One region of the Lysinibacillus canaveralius genome, then DNA from elsewhere that is predicted to be linked to it. Evidence: riboswitches for the same ligand, from Rfam matches in the RefSeq annotation. Region 1 holds a riboswitch; the other holds the start of a gene.
What was found. A riboswitch is a leader RNA that binds a small molecule or an ion and turns the genes downstream of it on or off. The one in region 1 is predicted to bind cobalamin.
Positions count from the first base shown of each region.

Region 2: linked by a shared signal. The riboswitch ahead of cobJ (precorrin-3B C(17)-methyltransferase) and the one ahead of AA0Y26_RS02105 (ABC transporter substrate-binding protein) in region 1 are both predicted to bind cobalamin.

Region 1 covers NZ_CP154840.1:398,536-402,075, reverse strand. Annotated here, with positions in the region: gene AA0Y26_RS02110 (FecCD family ABC transporter permease) at 1-455, opposite strand, end outside; gene AA0Y26_RS02105 (ABC transporter substrate-binding protein) at 448-1,395, opposite strand; cobalamin riboswitch at 1,655-1,836, opposite strand; gene AA0Y26_RS02100 (acyl-CoA dehydrogenase family protein) at 1,898-3,046, opposite strand; gene argS (arginine--tRNA ligase) at 3,230-3,540, opposite strand, start outside.
Region 2 covers NZ_CP154840.1:2,137,439-2,140,978, forward strand. Annotated here, with positions in the region: gene AA0Y26_RS10765 (pyridoxal phosphate-dependent aminotransferase) at 1-450, shown strand, start outside; gene AA0Y26_RS10770 (histidine phosphatase family protein) at 434-1,009, shown strand; cobalamin riboswitch at 1,049-1,233, shown strand; cobalamin riboswitch at 1,611-1,792, shown strand; gene cobJ (precorrin-3B C(17)-methyltransferase) at 2,005-3,540, shown strand, end outside.

The DNA of each region.
Region 1 (3,540 bases):
ATACCGGTCAAAATCATTGTTTCCATCTTCATCGTGCGATCCACTATTCTCGCAAATCCCATGACAACCATCATCGTAACAAACGCACCGATCATACTAAAAATGGGCAAGGTGAAGAAACCCAATACTGGAACGGAAACACCGAAAAACAGCGTAAATACTGCCCCGACAGAAGCACCAGAGGATATGCCTAATGTATAAGGATCCGCAAGGGGGTTTTTCAACAGCCCCTGAAAAGCAGCACCTGCAATTGCAAGCGAGGCACCAACCAGCGCAGCCAGCATAACGCGCGGCATCCGGATATTCCACAATATACTATAGGCCGTCGGATTCGATTCCGCATCCCAAAGTGTAGAAAGAGGCACGGAGACCGAGCCAATCGATACTCCGCACCATATACTAACAAGCAATATAACGGCTGAAATGATATAAGCCGCTACATATTTTTTAGTCATTAAATACCTCTGGGTAAACTGCTTTTGCTATTGATTCTACGCCTTCAGCAATACGCGGGCCTTGGCGGCTTGTTGTGTCCCCGTCTACCACCGTCATATTATTATTTTGGACAGCCTTCATAACAGAAAAGGCTGGGTTATTTTTAATAACTTCATCGTTCCCTTCGTATGTGAACAAAAGAGAATCCGGGTCAGCGGCAACGAATTCTTCCGGACTATACATTGGCCATCCATCCTGCTTTACAGCATTTTCCACATTAATAACCTTCAGCATCTCATTCATGAACGTATTTTGCCCGACTACATAAATATCCGGTGCAACGCCTACTACCATAAAGGCTGTCTTTGGCTCAACACCTTCTAGTTTCTTCTGGATTTCCGCAAGCTTTTCTTTAATAGAGGCAATGACGTCTTCTGCCTCGGCTTCCTTACCTGTTAAAGCCGCCACCTCTTCAATTGTTTCGTATGTTTCATTAAAGCTGGCAGCATCCTCTACTACAAATACCTTGATACCTGAGTCCTCCAGCTGGCCGATTGCTCCCTCAAGTGCATACATACTTGATTCATGGGCAAATACCACATCTGGCTGAAGCGAAATAATCGTTTCTATGTTGAATTCGGTACCGCCTACCCGTGTTCTTTCATTTACCTGCTCCGGGTAATTGTCGTTATCATTAACACCGACAATCTCTTCATCCAGGCCTAAGCCAAATAAGATCTCTGTATTAGAAGGTGTCAGTGAGACAATGCGCTCCGGCGCTTCCTCTAATGTTATTTCTTTCCCTAGGGCATCTTCTACTGTTACCGGGAATGTACCTGCCGTACTTTCCTCACTTTGTGCTGTCTCATTTTGTTCCTTCGGTTCTGCTTCATCTCCACAGGCTATCAGTACACTGAGTGCCAGGATGCTCGTTGCAGCAAGCTGCCAAAATTTCTTCATTTTCTTTTCCTCCTTCTACTGTAAAAGGGCTCTGTTCCTACTAGTCGAACCGGCCCTGACTGGATCGATTTTTCCCTTAGAAGATACATCTCAACCAACATAGCTCAGGATCTTGCCTTTTCTTATGTGAGCCCCTCTAAAACGTCTGCTTTTCTATCCGCAAAAAAGCCCCCCGACTAATTCGAGAGACTTGGAAAAAGGCTAAAAACTACATGTAACGGTACACTTGTAAAAAGCCAGCTTTCCTATCCTCGTAGGTAGTCTTGGGATTTGTAAAGGCAGGTCTCCTGGCTTATGCATCAGCACCAATCTCCCCCTTCCCGATTGCTCAGTGGGCTATACAGATAGGCTAGCATTTACAGTGGCGGGACCGCGTCAGATTTGCACCGACTTCCCTTTTATCCTTGCAGACAGCAAGGAACCTTTACTGCTTATCAAATTATTCAACATGTCTTATTATAGCTCAAAACTGCTATTTGAAAAGGGGAGTTTTCTGAAAACTTCACTTCAATGCGCTGTCTGCCAGCTTCTGGATTGTAATATCATCCATTGGCGGATTGTGTAGACCTGCCCGTACATCACGATAATATCTTTGCAGCGGACAGGACTGCTGCAGACTCTTTGCTCCTACAAGCCGCATTGCTTTATCCACAATTATAAGTGCTGCATTTGTAACGATCGATTTTGCTATGCTTAATTCGTTCGTCAACTGATTTCTGCGCTCTTTGTCATCGTAGGCCTCCGCCGCCCCATATAAGGCAAAACGAGCCTTTGCCAGCTCTAAATCCATTTCGCCTATTAGCGTCTGGACATTCGGCAGCTGGGCAATCGTTCCTTTAATGCTATTTGGGGAATGCGTTTTAGCAAATTGTACAGCGTAATCTCTAGCAGCCTGAGCAACCCCTAAATACGTTGCAGGAATTAATAGCAGCCATCCATTGTTCGTTAAATGTGCCCGGTCAGAGGCAAGTTCGACTAATGCCTCCTGCGGAAGATGAACATTTTCAAGAACTAAATCATGGCTTCCTGTCCCCCGCATCGACAAGACATCCCAGTTTTCTTCTATTGAAACGCCTGGTGTGTCTTTGTGAATAAGGAAATAGCCCGTTTGCTGCTGTTCTTCAATCCATACGGCTGTCAGAAAATAATCGAGCCCATACGAGCCGGTCGTATAGTTTTTGCGGCCGTTTACAACCCACTCTTTACCATCATATATCGCTTCAGACGCTGGCTTTCCGCCACGTGCCGGACTTCCCATGGCGAATTCGCTTACGGCACGGTTTATAATGGCGCCGCTGTTCACTTCCTTGGCAAAGGCATCCAGCTGGTCTTCACTCCAATAACGATGTTCATACAGCTCTCCAACCATCATAAGTGTCCATGCAACAATTAGCGCTGTACTTCCATCAAGGCTCCCTAACTTTTCATGCACAAGCAATGTATCATAGACGCGATACCCTTCCCCGCCCAAATCCTTTGGAAGAGTGAGCTTTGTATAGCCGATCTCGCGGAGCAGCTGCAGATTTTCATAAGGAAATTGCCCTTCATCTCCAATTTGCGGGGCATATTGTTCAAATTGCGGTCGTTGCTTTTCTAATATTCCGTCCCAGCGAGCGTGTAATTCTTTTTTGTAAAATAATGATTTTGTCATACCGATCTTTCCTTTCATCTACAATCAAGGACTTTCTTTTATTGTCTCGTGAAAAGAAAGATTCTACAAGAAAAAAGGCTGCTCCCTTTAAAGGGACAGCCTTTTAATGTGGAACTGCACAGAGCTTTACCGTTTGTTGGAACAAAACTATCGTGTGCTGTTATGTTTGAACAATAGTATTACTTACATTTTTTCTGGCGCACTTACACCAATTAACTTCAATGCATTCGCTAATGTTGTCTTCACAGAAGTAATTAATGCAAGACGAGCTTCCGTTAACTCTTTATTATCTACATTGATAACCTTTTCTGCATTGTAGAAGCTGTGGAACGTCGCGGCTAAATCTTGAATATAGTTGGCAATACGGTGCGGTGTACGGTGTTTTGCTGCATCTGCCACGATTTGTGGGAATGCGCCCACTTTTTTCAGTACATCTTCTTCCTTCTCTGCTGTCAATAATTCAAGGTTTTCTAAGGAAGCTTCAAAGCCTTGTT
Region 2 (3,540 bases), 1.7 Mb from region 1:
GTCCTGCGGTCAATGACAAAAATGTACGCACTGGCAGGGATAAGGCTTGGATATATAATTAGTCAGCGTGCACAGCAGTTCGCTGGATTATTTCCCCATTGGAATGTGAGTGGTGTTGCCATTCAACTAGGATGTCTGTGTCTTCAAGAGCATCTGTATACTAAAGATGCCAGGCAGCATAGTGCAAAAATGAGAAGAGATATAACTGAATTTTTGCAGGAGTATAGGTGTGAGGTATCGAACAGCTCGGCGAATTTTCTATTATTCAAACTGCCGGCAATCTATCATCCTGATCTCTTTTTTGCTTATCTTCTCAAGCGGGGGGTTGTCCTCCGACATACAAAAAATTATACTGGGCTAGATGGAAAATGGTTTAGAGTGGCCTTAAAGCGGCCAGAACAGATGAACATATTTAAGCAGGTGTTGAAGGAATATGTACAAAACAATTAGAATCTATCGGCACGGCGAGACCGAGTGGAATAAGCAGGGATTACTCCAGGGGTGGCTTGATTCGCCGCTGACGAAATGGGGAAAGCGGCAGGCTAAAGCTGTTGATTGGCAGCCGGAAGTTGTGTATGCGAGTGATCTTGGGCGAGCTGTAACGACGGCTCAGCTTATGTTTCCGAGAAAGCATATTATTCAAGATGACCGCTTACGTGAGATATTTTTAGGAGAGTGGCAAGGGCAAGCAGTAAAAGAGCTGCTAAAGCAATCTGCGTATCGCAGTTATTGTGAACAACCCGAAGCATTTACTGCTGTATCACAGGAACCATTCAGCAAAGTAACTGAGCGCATGTTCGAGTTTTTCCAAAGCTTATGTCATGTCTCGCAGCAAAACATTGCTGTTGTTTCACATGGTGTCTCGATTGCTTGTTTGTATGCGGCACTTGAACAGCGCCCTATTTCAACTTTGTGGCAAGAAGGTATGCTCTCAGGCGGGGAATATTTGGTGATTGATTACCGTAATGGAGAGTGGAACGTGAAAAAAATGACTTTACAGAAAATTTAGAGTCATGCTATACTAGGTCCTGTTAATATAACCATATATTGTGATAGTTCTAGTCAAGGTACTACTTTATGTAGTTTAAAAGGGAAGAACGGTGTAAAGCCGTCGCTGTCCCCGCAACTGTAAACGCTGACGATGACGACATAAACCCACTGTATGAAAATACGGGAAGGGCCGTCAAAGGATGAAGCGAAGCCAGGAGACCTGCCTTGCTGGGCGACTGTACATTTCTTCGGGGTATAGGAAGTGGGCGCAGATTTTTTGCGTATCCATTTCAAGCTGCCGAATAAAGAGGCGGCTTTTTTATTTTGTAAATGCTGCTTACGCTTATGACATGTGGACAATGATCAGCGATTAGCATTTTCATGTACTCGAGAAAAGAAAATGGAGAGGCTCAACACTACTTGCCGAATAGTTGATGAGCCAAAAAGCGGTGGCACAAAATGCCACCCTTTTTACAAGGTAAGAAAACTTAAAACTTTGCGTTACTGAACCGTAAAGGCATTAGAGCCAGCTATCCGTGCATGTGGAATTTCCATGTATATGTTCCATAGTACAGCTAAACAGGCGCGAATATGCTGTTCTGACAAGTTTTAAAACAATTGAATAAGCTACATCATAAAGTGCTCAATTACTTGAGATAATAGGGAAGTTCGTGAAAATCGAGCGCAGCCCCCGCTACTGTAATTGCTGATGAAATCACAACACCACTCGCATATAGCGGGGAAGGTGTGAGAGTAAGAGGAAGCAAGAGCCAGGAAACCTGCTTTATGATGCGAAACTGACTTTTCGGAGGGGGAAGTACAGGTAACCAGCGATTGCTGAGAGATGTTTTTGTATATACGATATATAAATTCACAAGCCTGTATTCTTCCGGAAAGGGAATACAGGCTTTTTTTCATGAAATACGAAAGTTTTTTTATGGATATCTGCAAAAGAAAGTTCAACATTTCAGCCGATTTTGGCCGTGAAATGTCTTTCTAATTGGAGGGGACAAATTGGAAAAGGGAAAAATATTCGTTGTCGGCTTTGGTCCTGGCGACTATGAGCATATTACAAAACGTGCAGTGGATGCTCTAAAGCAAAGTGATTATATCATTGGCTACAAAACGTATGTTGAGTTAATCGAGCATCTAGTAACGGCTAAATCTATCGTTAGTACCGGGATGACAGAAGAAGTATCACGCGCGCAGGAAGCTGTTCGCCAGGCAGAAGCAGGAAATATTGTTTCGGTCATTTCAAGTGGGGACGCAGGGGTGTATGGGATGGCTGGTCTCGTATATGAAGTGCTGATTGAACAAGGATGGACTGAAGCAACAGGAGTAGCGGTAGAAGTCGTACCTGGCATCTCAGCAATTAATTCCTGTGCAAGCCTGCTCGGTGCTCCAGTCATGCACGACGCTTGTACGATCAGCTTAAGTGACCATTTAACACCTTGGACAGTTATTGAAAAGCGTATCGAAGCAGCAGCAATGGCAGACTTTGTCGTAGCGTTCTATAATCCGAAAAGCGGCCGCCGTACTAGGCAGATTGTTGAAGCTCAGCGTATTTTACTTAAATACCGCTCGCCGGCAACACCTGTTGGTTTAGTGAAAAGCGCCTACCGTGAAAGTCAGAACATCGTACTGACGACACTCGCTGAAATGCTTGACCATGATATTGGGATGCTGACAACCGTGGTTGTAGGAAACTCTTCGACATTCTTTTATGACAACAAGATTATTACACCAAGAGGATATCAGCGTAAATATACGCTTGGTGAAGAGGTGCAGCCGCTCAAGCCGCATCAGCGCTTGCGCAAGGAAAATGAACCATGGGCACTCGATCAGGAAACAGGTGAAGCACAGACTGGATTTGAAAAAATAGCCGCAATGGAAAAGCCGAAAAAAAGCACGCTGGAAATGGCACATATGGCATTGGAACTTGTTAGCGGGAAATCTTCCGTTATCGTGGAGCAAAAAATCGAATCGATTTTTGAGTTTGCTGTAAGCCCTGGAGTTGCCAATAAAATTATTACACCAAAGCAAATGATGCTTTTAGCGGAGATAGTCGGTGAGGAAGGGACAATTGAATATACACCAGAGCATCGATTGCTTGTGAAAATGCCGACGGAACAGCCGGAAGAGGTTGTAGGTCGCCTGCGTAGTGAAGGGCTGCTTGTACTGCCGATTGGAGACGTGCTGAACGTGAAGGCATGTGATTTCTGCTATGGCGAAAAAGCTGAATCCATACCATATGCAGAAGAAATTGCGCAGACACTTGGTGGAATGAAGCTGCCGAAGGAATTACATATCGGTTTTAACGGCTGCGGAATGGCCTGTTATCGTGCAGTCTTTGATGATATTGGAATCGTTTATCGCAAAAAGAAATTTGATTTATTCATTGGTGCCAAGCCAGTCGGCCGGACAGCTCACGCAGCACAGCCTGTAGCTGAGGGAATAGAGCCGGAAGAAATTGTTCCGCTATTGACGAGGATAATTGATGAATATAAGCAAAATGCACATCCGAACGAGCGCTTGTTCAAATACTTCAAG